2 regions of the Yersinia sp. KBS0713 genome follow, and region 2 is predicted to be linked to the other one. Evidence: predicted binding sites of a transcription regulator. Region 2 holds the regulator's gene; the other holds the start of a gene.

Region 1 (11,202 bases), 1.9 Mb from region 2:
ATCTTGCTCATGACCACCAGAAAAAGTCACACTAGAGAAGAAATCGTTATATTTATTATCTGCCGTCCCACCAAATTTCTGCTTAAAACTTTGGTTAGGGATCAGGAAACCTGACGTTGAATCAGGATCAGCAAAACCAAATGCTTTGCCTTTCAAGTCTTCAATTTTCTGATAAGGGCTATCTGCTTTTACCACGACAACTGAATGATAGCCGCGCGATTTATCTGTATCATCGATTGCAATGCCAACAATATCAACAGCTTTAGGATCTTTAATATAAACAGAGGCAAAAGATGAGGGGGACATACTTAATACCAGGTCAATCTTCCCACCCAATAGACCTTGGATAACACCAGAATAATCAGATGCATTATGCAAATTCGTTTTTACATTTAATTCTTTATCCAAGAACTCTTTGACGCACATGTTATCGCCAATTTGCTGTGTCGCATTCTGCCCGCCAAGAATACCCAGATTAATCTCTTTCGGTGCATCCGCTGCTGTAGCATTAAATACCATCATGCTTGCCAATAATGAGGTAAGACAAAATATTTTTTTCATTAAAATAACCTATTATGATAAAGGGATAAGTAGGGATTAATGCAAAAGATCAGTTGATTCATCGCTATAAATATCTTGAATAATGGTGTCATTCAGTAGCGCCGGAGGCCCGTCAAAAACAACTCTTCCATGTGCTATACCAATAACGCGGGTACAATAGTCCTTAACTAAATCAACAGAGTGCAAATTCACGACCACTGCAATATCGTTTTCACTTATTTTCTGTAATGTATTCATAATACGTGTTGTGTTCTTTGGGTCCAAAGAAGCAACGGGTTCGTCGGCCAATAATATTTTGGGGTTCTGCATCATGGCGCGACAAATAGCAACTCGCTGCATTTGGCCACCAGAGAGATTCTCGGCACGCTGCAGGGCATGGGGCAACATATTAAGCCATTGTAATAACTCGATTGCTCTGGCTCGATCTTGCTCAGCGAATATTTTGAAGAATGATTTTAGTGTTGAGGTATAGCTGAGGCGGCCTAATAAGACATTAGTAATAACATCAAGACGGGGGACCAGACAAAAGTCCTGAAAAATCATACCGCATTTGGCACGCCATTTGCGCATCTGCTTTGCTGTGAGTGCTGCAATATTTTGCATATCGCCATTGTCATGATAATTAATAATTTCACCAGCACTGCTAGGGATCGTGCCATTTAACACATGCAGCAATGTGGATTTACCGGCACCTGAACGGCCAATAATTGCGACAAATTCACCAGCATGAAGTTCGAAATTAATATCATCTAAAACGCGATGCTGTGATTTGTATGCTTTAACTAATCCTTTAACGGCAAGTACCTTCTTACGCGGTTCTTGCACCGTAGCCGGATAATCAGCCACAGTGAATTTACGCAATGCCTGGCCCATATCATGTCTCTCAGATTGCCTGTAGTCATGAGCCATTAACGTATATTTTTATTGCATATCGATGATAGTTTTATGAGAGAAAGGTGACAAAAAAATAGCCACCTTTCATATCTTTTTAAGCGCATAGATTGTAGTGAGTAATGATTATTTTATGTCATTATCACAAATCTCTTTGGCGGGGCTAACTTCTTAACTTTCGGTAGACAAATAGCACGACCAACGAACCGATAACTGCAACCACAAAGCTACCAAGGTTAAATCCATCAACTCGCCCCATACCAAAGAAGGTGCTGATATAGCCCCCGACCAAAGCCCCGACCACACCGAGAATGATGGTCATAATAAAGCCACCGCCATCCTCCCCGGGCATAATCCATTTAGCCAAAATACCGGCAATAAGACCAAAAATAATCCAAGATAGTATGCCCATAAGCACCTCCATAAAATTAATTTTCGCTGACAGCTAATTTAGCGACTCTGTAAATAATCCGTCGTTCACGTCTTGCTTTTGGCCTTAAGCATAAGATCTCAAACAAACATGACAAACTCACTATTACAAGCTTAAACAGCTATCATCATTATTAAGTTAAGACCCGAATAACAAAATCTGCAAATCAGATCAGCAATGTTCAGCACAAATCAAATAACTGGCTGACGCGGTATGACAATCTGGTTAACACCCTGTTGTTGTAACTTTTTCAACAAATCAATCCCCCCATTTGGCATGCTATGAGCGAACTCCCTTTCACTAGTAAAGATGGGGCTGGCCCAATATATATTGACCGGGTCGCCTTGTTGTTGGGGCAATGTAAGATTGTCTGCATCAGCATATAACTCTGACGATAAAATGTAGCCTTCGTAGCCCTGAGGCGCAACTGACGACTCCAATGTATGCCCCTCCCCTAGCCAAGTTATTTTGCTCCAGGGAACATGAGAGAACCCAGCCAAAGCGCTGGCCATATGAATAGCATTGTCCTCATCCACATATTGCCCATCTATCGCTATTGCCATCTCCAAACGCCGATATTTAGCGGCATCATCATTGAATAATATTTCAACCCACGGCTGAGGGCGAATACTGACCCCCAATGTCAGAAAATAATATATTCCCTCTTTTTCGTGCTGAGAAATGGCCATTGGCGGCCACTTGCCTTGGTCGATGGCATAATATTTCAACGATGGACCAAAGTGTTGTTCATAGCATTGAATATATTCAGCCTGTAATGCGGGCCACGGATTTCCCTCTTCCTGCTGCCAACTCCGCCAAAATTGACGGGTATTTTGTGCGTTGGCATATTGAGTATTGGTTGAAGCTGAGCCAAGGGGTAATGTCAGGGGATTATCTTTAATACAGCTGGCAGAATAACAAATGGAGTGATCGATATATAAGCTCCAGCCAGGAATAATCGCCAGTAATTGGCCCTGATACCATAATGCCGCACCATCATCACTTTCAGACCAGACTATCGTAATAAATTGTGGATCAAGTTCTGCCTCACCGGCTACATTACGGCAAAACTCGGCCGCTAATCGCGGGGCTAAGCCTTGTTCAAGGGCAGCATTATCAGCAGATTGGGGGGCGGCAACCAAATTTCTTACCCAACAAGCACGAACTGGGAAGCGCTCTTCAAATGCCTCCTGCGGATAGATATAGAAATACACGACCCGTTGGTCCTGCTGCACCACGGCGACTAATGTCTGGTTTTCATTACTGACTTCGGCCAGCACTTCAGATTCTTTCATATCGCCTCAACTGTTTCGGCAAAGGATTTCAGGCGAAACACACTGCATGCCTGCCGTAAAGTAAGTCTATTAGCGGGATACTGATAATCTCATGCTAATAACTTTATACTGATAATGTAAACATGCTGGTAGTCACAACATGAGGTGGTAAACACTTACTGATAGTGTAAAACGCTCTTGCCCTTTAAATCATCAGCAAAAGTCTCAAAAACACGTTGGATACGATTAATATCTAAACCCTTTTTATAATAATTGATTCAGTATCTTCCTAAGTCATCCTGCGGGCAGGATAGTTCACTATCGAGATATTTATCATCAATAGTTGATAGTCTACAACCTGATTTCACGCTAAAATAAAAGTATTATTTTGCACGAAATTGAAGGTTAACATGGCATATATACCGAAGAACTATACCCGTCTGGAGAGTGGCTATCGGGAGAAAGCACTAAAGATTTTCCCATGGGTTTGTGGCAAATGTTCTCGAGAGTTTGTTTATTCCAATCTGCGAGAATTGACGGTTCACCATATTGACCATGATCACAGTAATAATCCCGAAGATGGCAGTAATTGGGAGATGTTATGCCTTTTTTGCCATGATCATGAACACTCTAAATACACTGAAGCGGATCAATATGGTTCAACCGTGATAGCAGGCGATGACGCCCAGAATGATCAGGGAGTTGCAACCCATAATCCATTCGCAAACCTAAAATCATTGATGAAAAAATAAGCCTGCTTGGTCGCGGAATTTATGGCGACCAATATTGCTTAATTGTCATTGAGTGATTAAAAACCCAATAATTGCCGGTATGAACGATGCTCCTGCTGTTCTGGCAATAATCCTAGCTTGTCGGCTAAATGTCGGCATTCAGTCTCCAGACTATTAAGCGCGGCTGCATCATCAGTCATGATGGCAATTTCAGCAAAATCGCCAAGCCCTACCAAGTGATCCAGCGTAACGTGAAACCTCCCAATAAAATAGATACTACGTTGTTTTTCCAGTGTAAATGCCGGCTGATACCCTAAAGTGCCCAACATGCTTTTCACTTTATCGATATCTTCAATATTGCTGGCTTCACAGCGCTCTATTCCTGGCCCTTTGACTATCCATAACCGAATGCCAGATGGGTTCATCTCCCGTAAAACCATACTGATCTGGTTCGCCGCTAAATCACCACCGTTAGCTTCCAGATAGATATCTTTTTCATGATTATTGAGGGTAAATGGTGTTGCTTGATATATTTTCAACTGCTCATGTAATTGGCCAATATTCGATATATGAAACTTTAACTCAACTTCATATTTACCAACAAAATGCTCACTCATGGGTACCTTACTGATCCGTGTAATAATGAAGTCCGATCCTATACCTCATCATGCAATAATCAAAATTATTATCAAAAGACCGGGAGGATCTAACAAGCCCATATTTATTGAATCACTATCTAATTTAATCATTAATGTTAGTAATATTTAAGCTGCGATTACTGCATGGTTAAAAGCAGTTTAAGCACTAAGAACGTGAGACTGATCACAAATAAAACGATTTATCGAGAAAGCCTCTCCTACCTCATGTTTACTTTATGACACTAATATATCTATTTCATATTAATCTGCGCGCGGGTGTAATGCCCGGTGATATAAAAAATCGATGTCACTACAGGAAATCGCACCAATGAATCACTTCAATGATGAAAAAACGCAAACCTTGCTGAATCAATTACAGCAGATTGTGGGTGCACGTTATTTGCTCACCAGCGAACGGCAAACCGAGCGATATCGTAAGGGGTTCCGATCAGGAGTAGGAGCGGCTCTCGCAGTGGTATTCCCTTCAACGTTATGGCAGCAATGGCAGTTACTACAACTCTGTGTGGCTGCCGATACCATTGTTATCATGCAGGCAGCGAATACCGGATTGACTGAAGGCTCCACACCCAGCGGCAATGATTATGACAGACCGATTGTTATACTAAATACTTTACGCCTCAATCAAATTCAATTATTGAATAATGGGAAGCAAGTCATTGGTTTCCCTGGTAGTACTCTGAATCAGTTGGAAAAGCTGCTGAAACCTTATGACCGTGAACCACACTCAGTGATTGGCTCCTCTTGTATTGGTGCTTCCGTAGTTGGCGGTATTTGTAATAACTCAGGTGGCTCTTTAGTTCAACGAGGGCCGGCATACACTGAAATGGCACTATATGCACAAATTGATGCGCAAGGTGAATTACAGTTAATTAATCACTTAGGAATAAATCTAGGTAATACACCAGAAGAAATTCTGCAACGTCTGGAACGCGGTAAATACCGAGCCAGTGATATTAGCCAAGGCGCACAACAAACCTCAGACCACGAATATGCCACTCGAGTGCGAGATATTGATGCACCGACCCCTTCCCGCTTTAATGCCGATCCCAGACGATTATTTGAAGCTTCTGGATGTGCCGGTAAATTAGCGGTATTTGCAGTACGGCTGGATACCTTCCCAAGTGAAAAGCAGCAGCAAGTCTTTTATATCGGCACTAATCAAACTCAGGTATTAACTGAATTACGCCGTGCTATTTTACGTGACTTCAAGCAGTTACCGGTAGCGGGTGAATATATGCATCGCGATATTTTTGATATTGCCGAAGTGTACGGCAAAGACACTTTTGTGATGATCAATAGTATGGGTACCAATAACATCCCCCGCTTCTTTACCTTAAAAGGAAAAATTGATGCCCGCCTGAGTAAAGTTCCTTTTCTAATCAACCACTTAACTGATCGGATAATGCAGGGCTTCAGCCAGATACTGCCTAATCATTTACCTAAGCGCCTTAAGATGTATCGCAATAAATATGAGCATCATCTGATGCTTAAAATGTCAGGTAGCGGTATCGAGGAAGCACAGCAATTCTTAAAAAACTTTTTTGCCACTGCTGAGGGTAACTTTATCACCTGCACCGCTGAGGAGGGTAAAAAGGCCTTTTTGCACCGCTTTGCCGCGGCAGGTGCGGCGGTGCGCTATCACGCCGTTCACGCCGACAAAGTGGAAGATATTCTGGCGCTGGATATTGCCTTACAACGCAATGAAGAGCAGTGGTTTGAGACACTTCCACCAGAAATAGATCAATGTCTGGTCGCCAAGCTCTATTATGGTCATTTCTTGTGTCATGTTTTCCATCAGGATTATATTGTGAAGAAAGGCGTCGATACCCAAGCATTAAAGCAAAAGATGCTGGCACTATTGAGTGACAAAGGTGCGGAATACCCAGCTGAGCATAATGTCGGGCATCTTTATATAGCAAAACCCGCATTAAAGGATTTTTATCAGCAGATAGATCCAACCAATAGCTTTAATCCGGGGATCGGCAAAACTTCAAAATTAAAACAGTGGCAAGAAAAATGACGGCACTGAGGGTGATACCCATCTATCGTATTGAATACCGGCCACATTGAATAAAGTGTTATATCAGTGCCTGACATATATTGTCGTCAATCAGACTAAAGCTATAGGCGGAGTTTACAGCCCTAGCTGCAAACTCCGCCATTCAATTCCGTTGTGATGCTTATTCTGAGACCTGAGCTAAACGTGCCTGGCTATCTTTTTGTTGGCGGTAACTTTTCGCCGCACCTGGAATCGGCGCAGCTTTGCCAGTTTCCATCCAGCTACGCAGGCGGTTTGCATCAGCAAAATGGGTATATTTACCAAAAGCATCTAACACGACGAGTGCAACAGGACGACTGCCAATGACGGTACGCATCGCCAAACAGTGCCCAGCCTGATTAGTAAAACCTGTTTTTGTTAGCTGAATATTCCATTTATCATTATAAACCAAATGGTTAGTGTTACGGAAAGGCAGTGTGTAATTTGGCTCACGGAAAGTGGCCATTTTCTCTGTCGTGGTGCTCAACTGCCCAATCAGCGGATACTGTTTGGTCGCTATCAATAGTTTTGTCAGGTCACGTGCTGTGGATACATTATCAATCGATAGGCCCGTGGGTTCGGTATAATGGGTTTTCGTCATTCCCAAAGATTTAGCTTTCACATTCATTGCGTTAACAAATGCATTATAACCGCCTGGGTAGTGATGAGCTAAGCTGGCCGCAGCACGATTTTCTGACGACATCAACGCCAACAGCAGCATATCCTTGCGACTAATTTCGCTGTTTACACGTACTCGCGAAAATACCCCTTTCATCTCTTTAGTTTGATGAACATCGACCGAAATAATTTCATCAAGCGGTAATTTAGCATCCAATACCACCATTGCTGTCATCAGTTTGGTGATTGACGCGATCGGTACGACCTCATCTGGATTATTAGCATAAATGACTTTATTGGTTTGTAGGTCAACCACCATTGCACTCCCGGACGCCAGCTCCAGGGGGGCTTTCCCTTTAGTTTCAGTCGTTCCACCACTGGCGACGGCTAAAGGAGCAGCACTGATACCAGTCGATAAAAGCAAAATACTTAATAGTGCAGAACGGATTTTCACATGCATGTTCATCAGCTTAAATAGGTTATTGGGAGTGGTTGTGGTTGAGCTAGCGCATTATAAATTACAGTAATGCCCTTCGCATCACACATTCTTCAAATGATTGTTACAAAGATTAAAGCTGACTAATCACTGCCCAAAGGTAAACATTTCTCAGTGATAACGGGGTATGCCGTGATTGAAAGGTCTATTTTGAACGATAGTGGTTGTTTATAAGACAATCAAGACCCGCTAGGGATATCAATTTAAGTAGATTATATGGCGGTGAGGTAAATTAGCGCAGCCATTAGCCGCAGAAACCTAAACGGGGTCTCAATAGTAGTAAAAAAGATCCTGCCAAATTAATTATTAACTTATAATTGTCAGAATGATTTTTTAATAATTCGGATTTATAGGTATTACTATGGGAACAACAATTTTTGGTATTTTCTTTGGTGTATTTTTGATAGCTGCAGGTTTAGCTGATATTCATGATGAAAATCTAGCATCACTGACATTCTGGGTTGATGCTTTACTAATCTTTGTTGGCGCGGTATTCCTGCTAGGAGTTGCTAAATTTATCGGGCGTAAGAAGAGATAGTAATTCACTATCATTGATGACAAAAGGCGTGTAATGCGTCTTTTGTTAGCATAACAACATGTTGTTTAATCGTTACTACAAACTGTCAAAATTTATAGCTAAGTATCAACTCGGAACTTAATCATTAATATTTTAAATGTTATTTTTTACTTCGGCACTTTCATGAGTAAGCATATTCCGTGTATTATATCTTATTGTGTGGGTATTCTTACTCTATCTATCCTTATGCTAAGTAAAGATATTATATTATTATGTCATGATTGTTGACCTTTATACTGCAACCACTTTAAGAAGGAACTTATTGATGAAAAAGACCATAATTCCATTAATATTGCTAATGGCCGGCGCAATGGAAGTTGGCTCTGTATCTGCCAATGAAATTACGTTATGGCGTGAACCCGCGCCTGTGGTGAAAGAGGGGGAGTATTACAGCCTTATACTTGATCGAGGTGAACTACAAAAAGCAGTCAAAAGTAGTCATAACGATTATCTTTTTTCTGAGAAAGGGAGTGGCGTTAAGCCTTTAGTACTTATCGGCACCCCACTCGAAATTTCAGAATTTTTGATTAAGAACGAGACTCGCGGCATAGAGAATCATATTAAAGAACTTCCTGACATCTATATGGGTATCACAAATTATGTGCCGCATAAGCGCTTTAGCGGCTTATTTCCACTACATGACCTGTTGAGCAAAACTGTCGAGCAGGCGTTAAAATTCGTTCCGATAGGCACTATTTTAACCGATGCTGCCGGTATGCCTTCTGATATAAATGAAATGTATCAGGTTATTAAGCATTTAAGCCATAAAGATAAAGCAGAAGGTAAAGTACTTTATGTTAAGTTCAGCTATCTTCCAGAAGATGGGATGAGAAAGGTGGGAAGTAAAACAATCAGTTTCGGTAAAATCCTTAAAACAATGCAGCATGACGGTCATTAATATCTAATAAAACGACTGTTGCAAACATGCATCATTGGCTCGTTTGCAGCAGTGCTTATTTTCATATTTCCGCACGGGATAAGTTACTTACTGAGTTATTGAGCGCTAAGACTTAATAAATATCTGCAAATATAGATATCTGTCAATCAAATACGCTGAATAGCTAGCGCAATATCTTTCGAGGTTTTTAACCCACGTATTTCACTGAATAAATCTGTCGCTTCGGCATACTCTTTACGCAGATAACCTAACCACTGTTTGATACGCGCTACATGATACATGCCGGTATCGCCCTGCTTTTCCAACTGCACATATTTTTGCAGTAATTTGACCACTTCCGGCCACGGCATACGCGGTTCGTTATACTTTACGACGCGACTCAGATTGGGCACATTCAGCGCACCGCGCCCTAGCATTACAGCATCACAGCCGGTGACATTCATGCACTCTTGAGCACTCTGGTAATCCCAAATTTCGCCGTTAGCTATCACCGGAATAGTGAGGCGCTGACGGATTTCGCCAATTGCCTGCCAGTTGATCCGTTCAGCCTGATAGCCATCTTCTTTGGTTCGACCATGCACTGCCAGTTCGGTCGCACCGGCTTGCTGCACAGCATCAGCAATTTCAAACTGACGATCACCAGAATCCCAGCCTAAGCGGATTTTGACGGTAACCGGTAAATGCGCCGGTACGGCTTCGCGCATCGCTTTTGCCCCCTGATAAATCAGTTCAGGATCTTTTAGCAACGTGGCCCCACCGCCACTGCCGTTGACCAGTTTTGAAGGGCAACCACAGTTTAAATCTACGCCATATGAGCCAAGTTCAACGGCACGGGCCGCGTTTTCCGCCAGCCATTTTGGATACTGGCCCAGTAATTGGATTCGCACTAATGTGCCTGACTGCGTACGGCTTTGATTATGCAACTCTGGACACAGGCGGTAGAAGGATTTCGCCGGCAAGAGTTGATCGACCACCCGCAAGAACTCGGTGATACAAAGGTCATAATCATTCACTTCACTGAGTAATTGGCGCACCAGTGAATCTAATACACCTTCCATCGGTGCCAATATTACCCGCATGCTAATTACCCTGATCCATTATCCGTACCATCACACTCAGCGGCCCCTGACTATAAATCCCACTCAGCATAACCGCAAAAAAGAGCGGCAATAATACGGGGGAAAAGCGGCGTATAACAAGGAATAACCGCTTGGTTGCGGTGATTGAGATGAAAAAAAACCGCCTCAAAGAGGCGGTTCCATCAGCAAATAGCATTTACAGCTTATTCGCCCGGATTGCGGCTACGTCCGCGAGAGGACGGGCCTGCTGGACGGCGTTGACCATCAGCCTGGCTGCGCGGACGGCTGTTACGGCTATCGCCGCGACCTGCTGCACCACCACCATTTTGTGGACGACCCGCACTGCTACCACGGCCCATACCCGGACGTTGCGCACCACGGCCCTGACGACCATTTTGAATCGGATCAGCTTTAATGCTTGGGTCCGGCTCATAGCCATCCAGCGCAATACGTGGGATTTCACGTTTCAGTAAACGTTCGATATCACGCAGCAGTTTGTGCTCATCAACGCAAACCAGTGAAATCGCTTCACCGGTACGTTCCGCACGACCAGTACGGCCAATACGGTGCACGTAATCTTCTGGTACGTTCGGCAACTCATAGTTAACCACATGAGGTAACTGATCGATATCCAGACCACGTGCAGCGATATCAGTCGCTACCAGTACCCGGATTTTGCCGTCTTTAAAATCAGCCAGTGCACGAGTACGTGCGCCCTGACTCTTATTGCCGTGAATAGCAGCGGCAGTGATGCCATCTTTATTTAGCTGTTCAGCTAAATGGTTCGCGCCGTGCTTAGTGCGGTTAAACACCAATACTTGCTGCCAGTTACCTTCGCCAATCATCTGAGAGAGCAACTCACGTTTGCGGTTTTTATCCACAAAATGAACGCTTTGGGTGATTTGCTCAGAAGCCGTATTACGGCGCGCCACTTCAACCGAGACCGGATT
Region 2 (11,202 bases):
AGTAACGGCGGGATGATCTAGCGCCCCACATAGTGGGCAGGCTTCTCCAGATTGTAGTTTGGCCCTTTCCGCCTCTAATCCGGCGATCTGTTTTTCGCGCTCCCACAAGCTTTCCAGATCTGTCAGATGCTGTTTTTGCTGTTTATATAACTGACGTTTTTCTGCCAACTGCTGTTCAAGCAGTTTTAACTGTTGCTGCTGGCTAGCGAGTTGCTGCTGTTGTTTATCGATTAGTGACTGAACTTGTTGCGCCAAAGGCGATAATGCCGCTAATTGTTGCCGTGTGGTTCGTTGTTGCTGGAGTTCGCCCCATTGTTGGCGTAGTTGTGCTGAAGGTTGTTGTTGCTCAAGCACTGATAATTGCTGCTGGATGCTACCCGTCTGCGAACTGGCTTGTATCAATACTGCTTGTTGTTGCTTGTCTTGCTCATTCAGCGTGTTGATTTGTTGCTGTAACGTGTTCAGCAATGTGACCTGTTGCTGTAGCTGCTGTTTACTTTCAATTGACTGTTGTTGCAGTATTTGCCGTTGGCGGAACTGTTCACGCCATAAAGGGAGGTTTTTCTCCCAGTGTTGATGGTGGGTATGCAGGTGTGCATATTCCGCCAATTGTTGTAGGCGCTGATGGTTTTTTAGTTGCTGCTGCTCATTGAGCTCAAGCTGCTGTCTCTCTTGTTGTTGCTTACCCTGTAGCTGCTGCAATTGCGTAGCAAGTTGCGCCAAGGTGTGCCGCTGCTGTGCAATAGTGTTATCCAGCGGGACGACTTTTTGTTCGATCACTGCTTCTTGCTCATGCAACTTTGCTGCCTGCTGTTGGCGAGCCAAATTGGCTTGCTCTAATGCTTGAGCCAGTGGTGTCAGTTGCGTCTGAAGTTGCTGCTGTTGTTGAGTCAGTGTGGTGATACGTAGTTGTATTTGTTGCAAATCTTGTTGGCTACGTGAGCGTTCCCGCAGCAAGGGGCGCAACTTTTCAGCGGGCTCACTTCTGGCTAGCCGTTGCAGCTCCGGCTGAGCTTGCTGGAGAGTTTGCTCAATCAGTTTTTGTTGCTGCTGATATTCCAAGGCGCTCTTTTGCTGCTGTTGCCAATGGGTTAGCCAGGTTATTTGGTGTTGATTGACTAACTGATCTGCGGTGAGCTGTCTCTCTTGTTGATCGAGCAAATCTATCTGCTGCGATAGGGTTGATCGTTGTTCTTCATTTAGCAGTTCAATACCGGTTGCCCGTTGGTGCAAGGTATCCAGATCGGTTTTGGCCTGCTTATGCTGTTCGAATACATGCTCTGATAGACGCCCATAGATGTCGGTGCCCGTTAGCTCTTCCAATAGCTCCGCGCGGTCATTGGCGTCGGCATTGAGAAATGCGGCAAATTGCCCCTGTGACAGCATCATAGATTTGGTAAAGCGGCCAAAATCCAGGCCGGTTATCTCAGCAACCCTATCGAGTTTATCACGCACTTTATCGGCCAGAATCTTGCCGCTTTCACATAACGCCAGTTCAACTTTAGGCGCTTGCAGATTCCCTTCGGGGCTGTTTTTTGCGCGACGTTGACTCCAAAATGCGCGATAGCGGGTGTCTTTCACCTCAAATTCAACTTCGGCCAGTGATTCTGCGGTATGGCGTGTCATTAGCTCATTTTGGCTGGGCGTGACATTCAGGCGCGGTGTTTGGTGGTACAGCGCAAGGCAAATCGCATCTAATAGTGTGGTTTTCCCCGCCCCGGTGGGGCCGGTGATGGCGAATAAGCCGTTGCTGGCAAACGGCTCAGCAGTGAAATCTATCTTCCACTCCCCTTGCAGAGAGTTAATGTTTTTTAGCCGCAGGCTTAAAATTCTCATATCGGTTGCTCCTCTGCGGCATCTTTACCTTGCGTGATCTCTTCCACCACCTGACTGAACATTTGGCGCATCCGCTGCTGGCGTGGTTCGGCTAAATCTGCCTCCTGTGCGAGCCTACGTTCAAATACATCGGCGACACTCAACTCATTGAGTGTCTCTTTCTCTTGCCGCTCAATGCTGTTGTTACGCTGCTCTTTACTGCGACGTAATAGCACGACCTCAACGGGTAGATCTGCGGTCAGGGCCTGAATCCGCCGTTGAATATCAGTGAGATAGTCTTTGGTGGCAACTTCGATATCCAGCCAGACCGGTAAGCCCTGATGATCAACAAATTTAGCCAACTGCTGCTCTATTTGCTGCAAATCCCCTTTAATGAGCTGCATCGGCTGAAATTGCGGTATGAATAGCGGGGTCACTGATGCCAGGGTCTGTTGGGCAAACTCCACCAGATAGACACTTTTCTCTTTGCTCAATTCATCAAAACTCAGGGCAATGGGGGAGCCGCTGTAACGGATATGCTCGGTTTTAGCCACTTGCTGAGCCCGGTGAATATGGCCCAACGCAATGTAATCTGCTGGTGGAAATGCTTGAGCGGGGAACGCATCCAGTGTGCCGATGTAGATATCACGAACCGAGTCTGAGGTGGTGACACCCATGGTGGTGAGATGCCCGGTGGCAATAATAGGTAGCGGCAAACCCAGTTCGGTGCGCAGTTCAATGGCCCGCTGATATAACGCCTGATAGTGGGCAGCAATGGCTTCTTGCAGTGCCAGCTGTTTTTGCTCGCCAGATTCGCCGGCTTGACTGCTCACCAAGTCCCGTGGTCGTAAGAAGGGAATTGCACAGAGTAAGGCCGCAGGTTGTTGCTGATGGTTTTTCAGCGTAATAATTTGTTGTTCGAGATTGCGACTGGCACAAGAGATCACCGTGGTATTCAAATAGGAAAGCAAGTCACGTGATTCATTCAGTGTCGAGACTGAATCGTGATTCCCCCCTAGAACAACCAACTGGCAGCCCGTGGGCTGTAGCTCCACCACGAAGCGGTTATAGAGCTCGCGGGCATAACTAGGTGGGGAGCCGGTATCAAAGATATCACCAGCGACAATCAGCGCATCTACCTGATTTTCTTCAATCTGCCTAATGAGCCAGTGCAGAAATGCCTGGTGTTCGGCAGCCCGGCTTTTGGTGAAGAAGTGTTGGCCTAAATGCCAATCAGAGGTATGGATAATGCGCATAAATCTCCCGCACGGCAGGTTATCAGTCAAAGAGAGTGGCGCTGATTATAAACGCTGACCGCAGGATGTCGCGGCTAAAACAGTCGCTTGAAGTAAATCTCCGAGACGTCTCGCAAACTTGGCTGCTGCATTTTGCAATTACTGTAAAATTTATCACTATGCTTATTGCGGGTAGAAGCGCGATGTTTTTCATAAAAATGTCACAAAACTGACGCATAATGGCTCCCGAAATCAAATAGTGACCACTAACTTACTGGCAGGGTTGATGATGGCAAGACGCATACTGGTGGTGGAAGATGAAGCGCCAATCCGTGAGATGGTGTGCTTTGTGTTGGAACAGAATGGTTACCAACCATTAGAAGCCGAAGATTATGACAGCGCAGTCACTCGTTTGTCGGAGCCTTTCCCTGATTTAGTGCTGCTGGACTGGATGCTGCCGGGTGGCTCGGGTATCCAATTTATTAAACATATGAAGCGCGAAGCATTGACCAGAGATATTCCGGTGATGATGTTGACAGCCCGTGGCGAAGAAGAAGATAGAGTCCGCGGTTTGGAAGTGGGTGCTGATGACTATATTACCAAGCCTTTTTCGCCGAAAGAGCTGGTGGCGCGCATCAAGGCGGTTATGCGGCGGATATCGCCAATGGCGGTGGAGGAAGTGATTGAAATGCAAGGGCTAAGCCTTGACCCCTCCTCACATCGGGTGATGGCTAACGAGCAAGCTCTGGATATGGGGCCGACCGAGTTTAAACTACTGCACTTCTTTATGACCCATCCTGAGCGTGTTTACAGTCGTGAGCAGTTGCTTAATTATGTCTGGGGCACTAACGTTTATGTAGAAGATCGGACGGTTGACGTGCATATTCGTCGACTACGCAAGGCGCTTGAAGTTGATGGTCATGACCGCATGGTACAAACTGTCCGGGGAACTGGATACCGTTTCTCAACGCGCTACTGAGTTTTCAGTGCCGGAGAATTCGTTGTGTTAGAACGTTTATCGTGGAAAACGCTGGCTTTAGAGCTGGCCCTTTTTTGTTTGCCGGCATTACTGCTGGGTGCTTTTATCGGGTATCTCCCTTGGTTATTGCTGATATCCGTGCTCGCGGCGCTAGTCTGGAACTTCTATAACCAACTTAAGTTATCTCACTGGCTGTGGTTAGACCGCAGCATGACCCCGCCTGCTGGCCGTTGGAGCTGGGAGCCGCTATTTTACGGCTTATACCAGATGCAACTGAGAAATCGTCGGCGTCGGCGCGAGTTGGCACTACTCATCAAGCGCTTTCGTAGTGGTGCCGAATCACTGCCGGATGCGGTGGTTATCACCACCATTGATGGCAATATCTTCTGGTGTAACGGCCTGGCTCAGCAACTGCTTGGGTTTCGTTGGCCGGAGGATAATGGTCAGCATATTCTTAACTTATTGCGCTATCCAGAGTTCAGCCAATATCTGCAACAGCAACTCTTTTCCCGCCCACTGACCCTGCAATTGAATAATGGCTATTACGTTGAGTTTCGCGTGATGCCTTATTCAGAAGGGCAATTACTGATGGTCGCCCGTGATGTGACCCAAATGCGTCAGTTGGAAGGGGCGAGGCGTAACTTCTTTGCGAATGTCAGCCATGAACTGCGCACCCCCCTGACAGTATTGCAGGGCTATTTGGAAATGATGCATGACCAGGAGTTAGCCGGGCCATTGCGGGACAAAGCACTCGGGACGATGCAGGAGCAGACCAAGCGCATGGATGGGCTGGTTAAACAGCTATTGACGCTATCACGTATTGAAGCTGCACCTAATGTGGATATGAATGAGCGAGTGGATATTCCGTTGATGCTAAAAGTATTGCAGCATGAGGTACAGGCATTGAGTAATGGCCGTCACGAGATCACTTTTCGGGTGAATGAGCAGTTAAAGGTGTTTGGCAACGAAGATCAACTGCGCAGTGCTGTCTCGAATCTGGTCTATAACGCGGTTAATCACACCCCTGAGGGCACCAAAATTGAGGTGTGTTGGCAGCAAACGCCACAAGGCGCACACTTTCAGGTCAGCGACAATGGGCCGGGAATTGGCCCGGAACATGTGCCACGGCTGACCGAGCGTTTCTATCGGGTGGATAAAGCGCGCTCACGGCAAACGGGCGGTAGTGGGCTGGGGCTGGCGATTGTGAAGCATGCATTGAGCCACCACGATGCACGTTTAGAGGTGATGAGTGAAATTGGTCTGGGCACGCGATTTATATTTACCTTGCCGAACCGGTTGATTGTTCCCGCAGTTTTAGCCGAAAATGCAGTCAAATCCTAACACTGCATGGATACTAAGCTGATGAGATGGGGGAAATGGGCGCTGTTCACTGCCATGCTAGGGGTTAGCTGTGGTGTTCTTGCGCAACAGGTGGAGCTATCACCGATGACGGCCGGGCACTCATCACTGCCCGTTTCAACAGCTGATACCTTGTCAGGTAATCTTTCCAGTGTCGGTTCTGATACCTTAGCCAACTTGATCTCCTTGTGGGCTGATGATTTCAATCAGCACTATCCCGGTGTTAATTTGCAGATACAGGCCGCAGGATCGTCCACTGCGCCTGCCGCGTTGGCAGCTGGGGCCGCTCAGCTCGGTCCTATGAGTCGGCCAATGAAAGCTGGTGAAGTTAGCGCATTTATCCAGCGTTATGGCTATCCGCCGCTGGCGGTCCCAGTGGCCGTCGATGCATTGGTGGTTTTTGTTCATCAGGACAACCCACTGAATAAACTGACTTTATCTCAGCTTGATGCCATTTTCTCGCAAAATCGCCGCTGCGGAGCACCTCGCCCGATTCAGCGCTTTGGTGAATTGGGGTTAACAGGTGACTGGGCGAATCGCGCTTTGCAGCGGTATAGCCGAAATTCAGCCTCAGGAACCTATGGCTACTTTAAGCATCGAGTGCTGTGTGATGGTGACTTTATGAATAATGTCAATGAGTTGCCTGGTTCAGCCTCCGTGGTGCAAGCAGTGGCGGGGTCATTAAATGGCATTGGCTATGCCAGTATTGGTTTTCGTAACAGTGGCGTTAAGCCATTGGCTCTGGCGACTACTGGGCAGGATTTTGTCTTGCCGACACCTGAAAATGTTAAAGATGGTCGCTATCCCTTGTCGCGCTATCTCTATATTTATATCAATAAGGCACCGGGCCAGCCGTTGGAACCGCTGACTGCGGCACTCCTTGAACGAGTTTTATCGCCAGAAGGGCAAAAACAAGCTACCCATGATGGCTATCTGCCTCTACCTCCTGATGTATTGACTCATACCCGAAAAGCATTGGGCTTTGCTGGCTAGTCTGCTTTCAATATCACTTTTCGCCCATACCATCGGGCGCTGTTTCCTGCGAATAAAACTCTCGGGTAACCGGTGATATTTTCAACCGATGAGTAGAGGGAGCAGGGTAAGAGTGACCATAAATTGTTAACTATTGGATATAAATGATACAAATCTTGTGGTGCATATTTCTCTAAATCTGGCACGATTAACTGGTTTGGTGAAATTATCTGGATGATGACTCTGCTTTTATGATCCTCACTTGCCTTTCCCCGCTATAAACTGTCTACTTACCGCCGTTGTTAGCCTATTCCACCTGCAAATAACTTCAAAAATACTGCATACTGACGAAATAGATTGCTTATTAACCGCCGGAGTTTGCGTTTATCAGAGCTTTGTATTGTTTCGATCACGTAGGGAAGGCCACAGCTTAGGACTTTTTCTTTTGATCATTTTAACTAGGCAACGCACATCACTATGAGTCATCGTTTATCGTCTAAAGATATTATGGCATTAGGTTTTATGACCTTTGCTCTATTCGTCGGGGCCGGCAATATCATCTTCCCGCCGATGGTAGGTTTACAATCGGGTGAACATGTTTGGATGGCAGCACTCGGCTTTCTGATTACCGCGGTTGGGTTACCGGTAATTACAGTTATCGCGCTGGCGCGTGTCGGTGGTGGTATTGATGCTCTGAGTACCCCGATTGGCCGCGGTGCCGGTCTGGTACTGGCAACTGTTTGCTATCTGGCGGTCGGCCCACTGTTTGCTACCCCCCGTACTGCAACCGTCTCGTTCGAAGTGGGTATTGCCCCTTTGACTGGAGATGGCCCATTGCCACTGTTTATCTATAGCGTGGTTTATTTCGCGCTAGTTATCGGAATTTCGCTATATCCGGGCCGCTTACTGGATACGGTCGGGCATATTCTAGCGCCACTGAAGATTTTAGCGCTGGCTATTCTAGGTATTGCTGCACTGATTTGGCCCGCAGGCCCATTGATTCCCGCCACGGATGCCTATCAGCAAGTTCCGTTCTCCTCCGGTTTTGTTAATGGCTATTTGACCATGGATACCTTGGGGGCCTTGGTCTTTGGTATCGTTATCGTCAATGCAGCCCGTTCACGTGGTGTGGTTTCCTCACAGCTGCTGACGCGCTATACCATCTGGGCTGGATTGATTGCCGGTGTCGGTTTGACGTTGGTCTACCTGAGCTTGTTTAAGCTGGGTTCTAGCAGTGGCGCTTTGGTGCCGGATGCCCAAAATGGAGCGGTGGTGTTACATGCTTATGTGCAGCACACCTTTGGTGGGTTGGGAAGCGTATTCCTGGCTGCATTGATATTCATCGCCTGTATGGTTACAGCCGTGGGCCTGACCTGCGCCTGTGCTGAATTCTTTGCTCAATACTTGCCGTTATCTTACCGGGCACTGGTGTTTATTCTCGGTATCTTCTCGATGATGGTGTCGAATCTGGGGTTGAGCCATCTGATTCAGATCTCTATTCCGGTTCTGACGGCAATTTATCCGCCATGTATCGTGCTGGTACTGATGAGCTTCACTCTACGCTGGTGGCATCACGCCTCACGCATCGTCGCTCCGGTCATGTTGGTCAGCTTACTGTTCGGTATCCTTGATGCGGTGAAAGCTTCCACCTTTGCGCACTTCTTGCCCGAATGGACGCAGCATCTGCCGCTGGCGGCACAGGGTCTGGCATGGTTATCACCTTCGCTGCTGGTATTCGTTGTCGTAGGGTTGTACGATCGCCTCTGCTGTCGTCAGGAAGTTGCTGCCAAGCAATAACTGCACAGCGATAGAATTTTTTTAGCCACGGCTCACCCCCGTGGCTTTTTGCTGAAAAAAGACGGGACTTTATTCATGGAATTACCAGTCAAAAATAAGCTAAAACGCGGCCTAACGACACGCCATATCCGCTTTATGGCATTGGGGTCAGCAATAGGTACAGGCTTATTCTATGGTTCGGCTGATGCAATAAGAATGGCGGGGCCAAGCGTATTATTGGCATACCTGATTGGTGGCGTGGTGGCATTTATCATCATGCGCGCCTTGGGCGAAATGTCAGTGAATAACCCGCAGGCCAGCTCGTTCTCGCGCTATGCACAAGATTATCTGGGGCCGATGGCCGGCTATATCACCGGCTGGACCTACTGTTTTGAGATTCTGATTGTGGCGATTGCCGATGTGACCGCTTTTGGTATCTATATGGGGGTCTGGTTCCCGCAGGTAGATCACTGGGTATGGGTGCTAAGTGTGGTTCTGATCATTGGCGCGGTCAATATGATGAGCGTTAAGGTCTTTGGCGAGCTGGAGTTTTGGTTTTCATTCTTCAAAGTTGCCACCATTATTATCATGATCTTGGCCGGTATCGGTATCATCATTTGGGGTATTGGCAATGGTGGGCAGCCAACCGGTATCCATAATTTATGGACCAACGGCGGCTTCTTTAGTAATGGTTTTGTTGGCATGATCCTATCATTGCAGCTGGTGATGTTTGCTTACGGTGGTATTGAGATTATTGGTATTACTGCAGGTGAAGCTGAGAACCCGAAAAGCTCCATTCCGAAAGCTATTAACTCCGTGCCGTGGCGTATTCTGGTGTTCTATGTCGGTACGCTGTTTGTCATTATGTCAATTTACCCGTGGAATCAAGTTGGCACCAATGGCAGCCCGTTTGTACTGACCTTCCAGCATATGGGGATTACTGTTGCTGCGGGTATTTTGAACTTTGTGGTTATCACCGCCTCGTTATCTGCTATTAACAGTGATGTGTTTGGTGTTGGGCGCATGTTGAACGGGATGGCAGAGCAGGGCCATGCACCCAAAGCTTTTGCGGCGATCTCTAAACGCGGTGTGCCGTGGGTTACGGTGTTGGTGATGATGGGGGCCATGCTGACGGCGGTTTACCTCAATTACATCATGCCGGAAAATGTGTTCCTGGTGATCGCTTCACTCGCGACCTTTGCGACAGTTTGGGTGTGGATTATGATCCTGTTCTCTCAGATTGGTTTCCGCCGCTCGCTGAGCAAAGAGCAAATTAAGGCACTGGATTTCCCACTACGTGGTGGCACCTTTACATCAGTTCTGGCTATCATTTTCCTGGTGTTTATCATCGGCCTGATTGGTTGGTTCCCAACGACTCGAGTCTCACTGTATGTCGGGCTAGTGTGGATAGCGCTGTTGCTGGTGGGGTATTACTTCAAGGTCAACCATCAGAAAAAACAGATAGAGCCGGCGAAACAAGCGGAATAATGCTGAGTTGAACTGCATATCAAACAGGGAGATTTTATCTCCCTGAGGTTGCTGACAAAGTACCTGCGACGGAGAGAACAGGCAGATCGTAAAGACGCCGTAAATACTTCCCTGTAGGCTCGAGCCGCGCCATCCCTGGCGCGGACGCTTTACTCTTCTGTCTGTCCTCGCCGTTCAAGCTCGAGTCATTGGGGTTTGTCAACGGTCTGAGGGAGATTTTATCTCCCGCTTTTTTTTGCTCAATGTAATAGTGTTAAGCCTGCAATTTCATCACTCTGTAACTCAATAAGTCTCTCCGCCCCCGACCTCATCCCCGATATTTATGCGGATAGATGAGGGTAAGCCCTCCATAACGTGGCATTGTTTATACCGGTTACATTTAACAGGTGAATGTGTCTATTACAGGTGAATGTGTCGCGGCGTTAATGTCTGCACCAGATAGCCTTAACAGCAATCGTTTTGGTTAAAGCAGGAGAATTTTATGCTGAGTGGTTGGCATCTACCGGTCCCGCCGTTTGTTCGTCAGCGGGGCGACGCATTACACATCACGCTATGGCTGCAAGGTGAAAACCTGCCCACACAGGTTTTCTTACGCTGCGAACCAGATAATGAAGAGTGGTTGCTCACGATGAAGGGGCAGCAACGTGATGGTTTCTGGTGTTATCGCGCGACCTTACCACTAGATGTTGGCCAGCCTACCCGGCGCTACTGTTTCAAACTGCTGTGGCGTGACGACCAACAGTGGTTCGGCCCGTTAGGATTTTCAGTGGTTCCCCCGGCGCAATTGGCGCAGTTTGCCATTGATCTGCCTGATAGCGGCCCTGATTGGGTGGCTGACCAAGTTTTCTATCAAATATTCCCCGATCGTTTTGCCAGTAGTCAGGGTGAGCATGGCGTGCAGGATGGCAGTTATACCCACCATGCTGCGGGTCATCCCGTCTCCCGCCGTGAGTGGCAGCAGCCGCTGGATGATGTGAATGCCGCCTCGACATTCTATGGTGGCGATCTGGCGGGTATCACCCAAAAACTCCCTTATTTGCAACAGCTTGGTGTAACTGCGCTGTATCTAAACCCGATTTTTACTGCACCCAGTGTGCATAAATACGATACGCAAGATTATTATCAGGTTGATCCCTACCTCGGCGGAGAGCCTGCTTTTCTGCAACTGCGCGCGGCAACCCGAGAGGCGGGAATAAAATTGGTGCTCGATGGGGTGTTTAACCACACCGGTGACTCCCATCATTGGTTTGATCGCCATCAGCAAGGTACAAACGGCGCTTGCCATCATCCGGATTCGCCCTATCGTGGCTGGTTTAATTTCTTCCCCGACGGGCGGGCGCTGGACTGGAAAGGCAATGCCAGTTTGCCGAAACTAAACTTCGCGAATGACGGCGTGGTGAATCAAATTTATCGCGGTGATGATAGTGTGGTGCGTTATTGGTTACGGCCCCCTTACAGCATTGATGGCTGGCGGTTAGATGTGGTGCATATGCTCGGGGAGGAGGGTGGAGCCTGCGGGAATTTACCGCATTTGGCTGGTATCTATCAGGCCGCGAAAGAGGAGAACCCGCAAGCCTA

The links. The regulator PhoB, encoded in region 2, activates phosphate uptake and scavenging genes when phosphate is short. The targets are predictions, from matches to a motif close to CTGTCATAAAACTGNCNNAT.
Region 1: phnC (phosphonate ABC transporter ATP-binding protein) is a predicted target of PhoB. The motif match lies at 1,494-1,513, and genes of this name have one in related genera.

Annotation. Positions count from the first base shown of each region.
Region 1 covers NZ_CP042173.1:1,500,625-1,511,826, reverse strand. The annotation lists gene phnD (phosphonate ABC transporter substrate-binding protein) at 1-561, opposite strand, end outside; gene phnC (phosphonate ABC transporter ATP-binding protein) at 598-1,434, opposite strand; gene FFE93_RS07055 (GlsB/YeaQ/YmgE family stress response membrane protein) at 1,616-1,864, opposite strand; gene FFE93_RS07050 (suppressor of fused domain protein) at 2,074-3,177, opposite strand; gene yajD (HNH nuclease YajD) at 3,567-3,908, shown strand; gene FFE93_RS07040 (class IV adenylate cyclase) at 3,965-4,504, opposite strand; gene dld (D-lactate dehydrogenase) at 4,854-6,566, shown strand; gene pbpG (D-alanyl-D-alanine endopeptidase) at 6,727-7,662, opposite strand; gene FFE93_RS07025 (hypothetical protein) at 8,060-8,236, shown strand; gene FFE93_RS07020 (hypothetical protein) at 8,541-9,173, shown strand; gene dusC (tRNA dihydrouridine(16) synthase DusC) at 9,320-10,252, opposite strand; gene rhlE (ATP-dependent RNA helicase RhlE) at 10,456-11,202, opposite strand, start outside.
Region 2 covers NZ_CP042173.1:3,394,037-3,405,238, reverse strand. The annotation lists gene FFE93_RS16335 (AAA family ATPase) at 1-1,836, opposite strand, end outside; gene sbcD (exonuclease subunit SbcD) at 1,833-3,071, opposite strand; gene phoB (phosphate response regulator transcription factor PhoB) at 3,340-4,029, shown strand; gene phoR (phosphate regulon sensor histidine kinase PhoR) at 4,054-5,370, shown strand; gene FFE93_RS16315 (PstS family phosphate ABC transporter substrate-binding protein) at 5,392-6,381, shown strand; gene brnQ (branched-chain amino acid transport system II carrier protein) at 6,838-8,157, shown strand; gene proY (proline-specific permease ProY) at 8,233-9,624, shown strand; gene malZ (maltodextrin glucosidase) at 10,106-11,202, shown strand, end outside.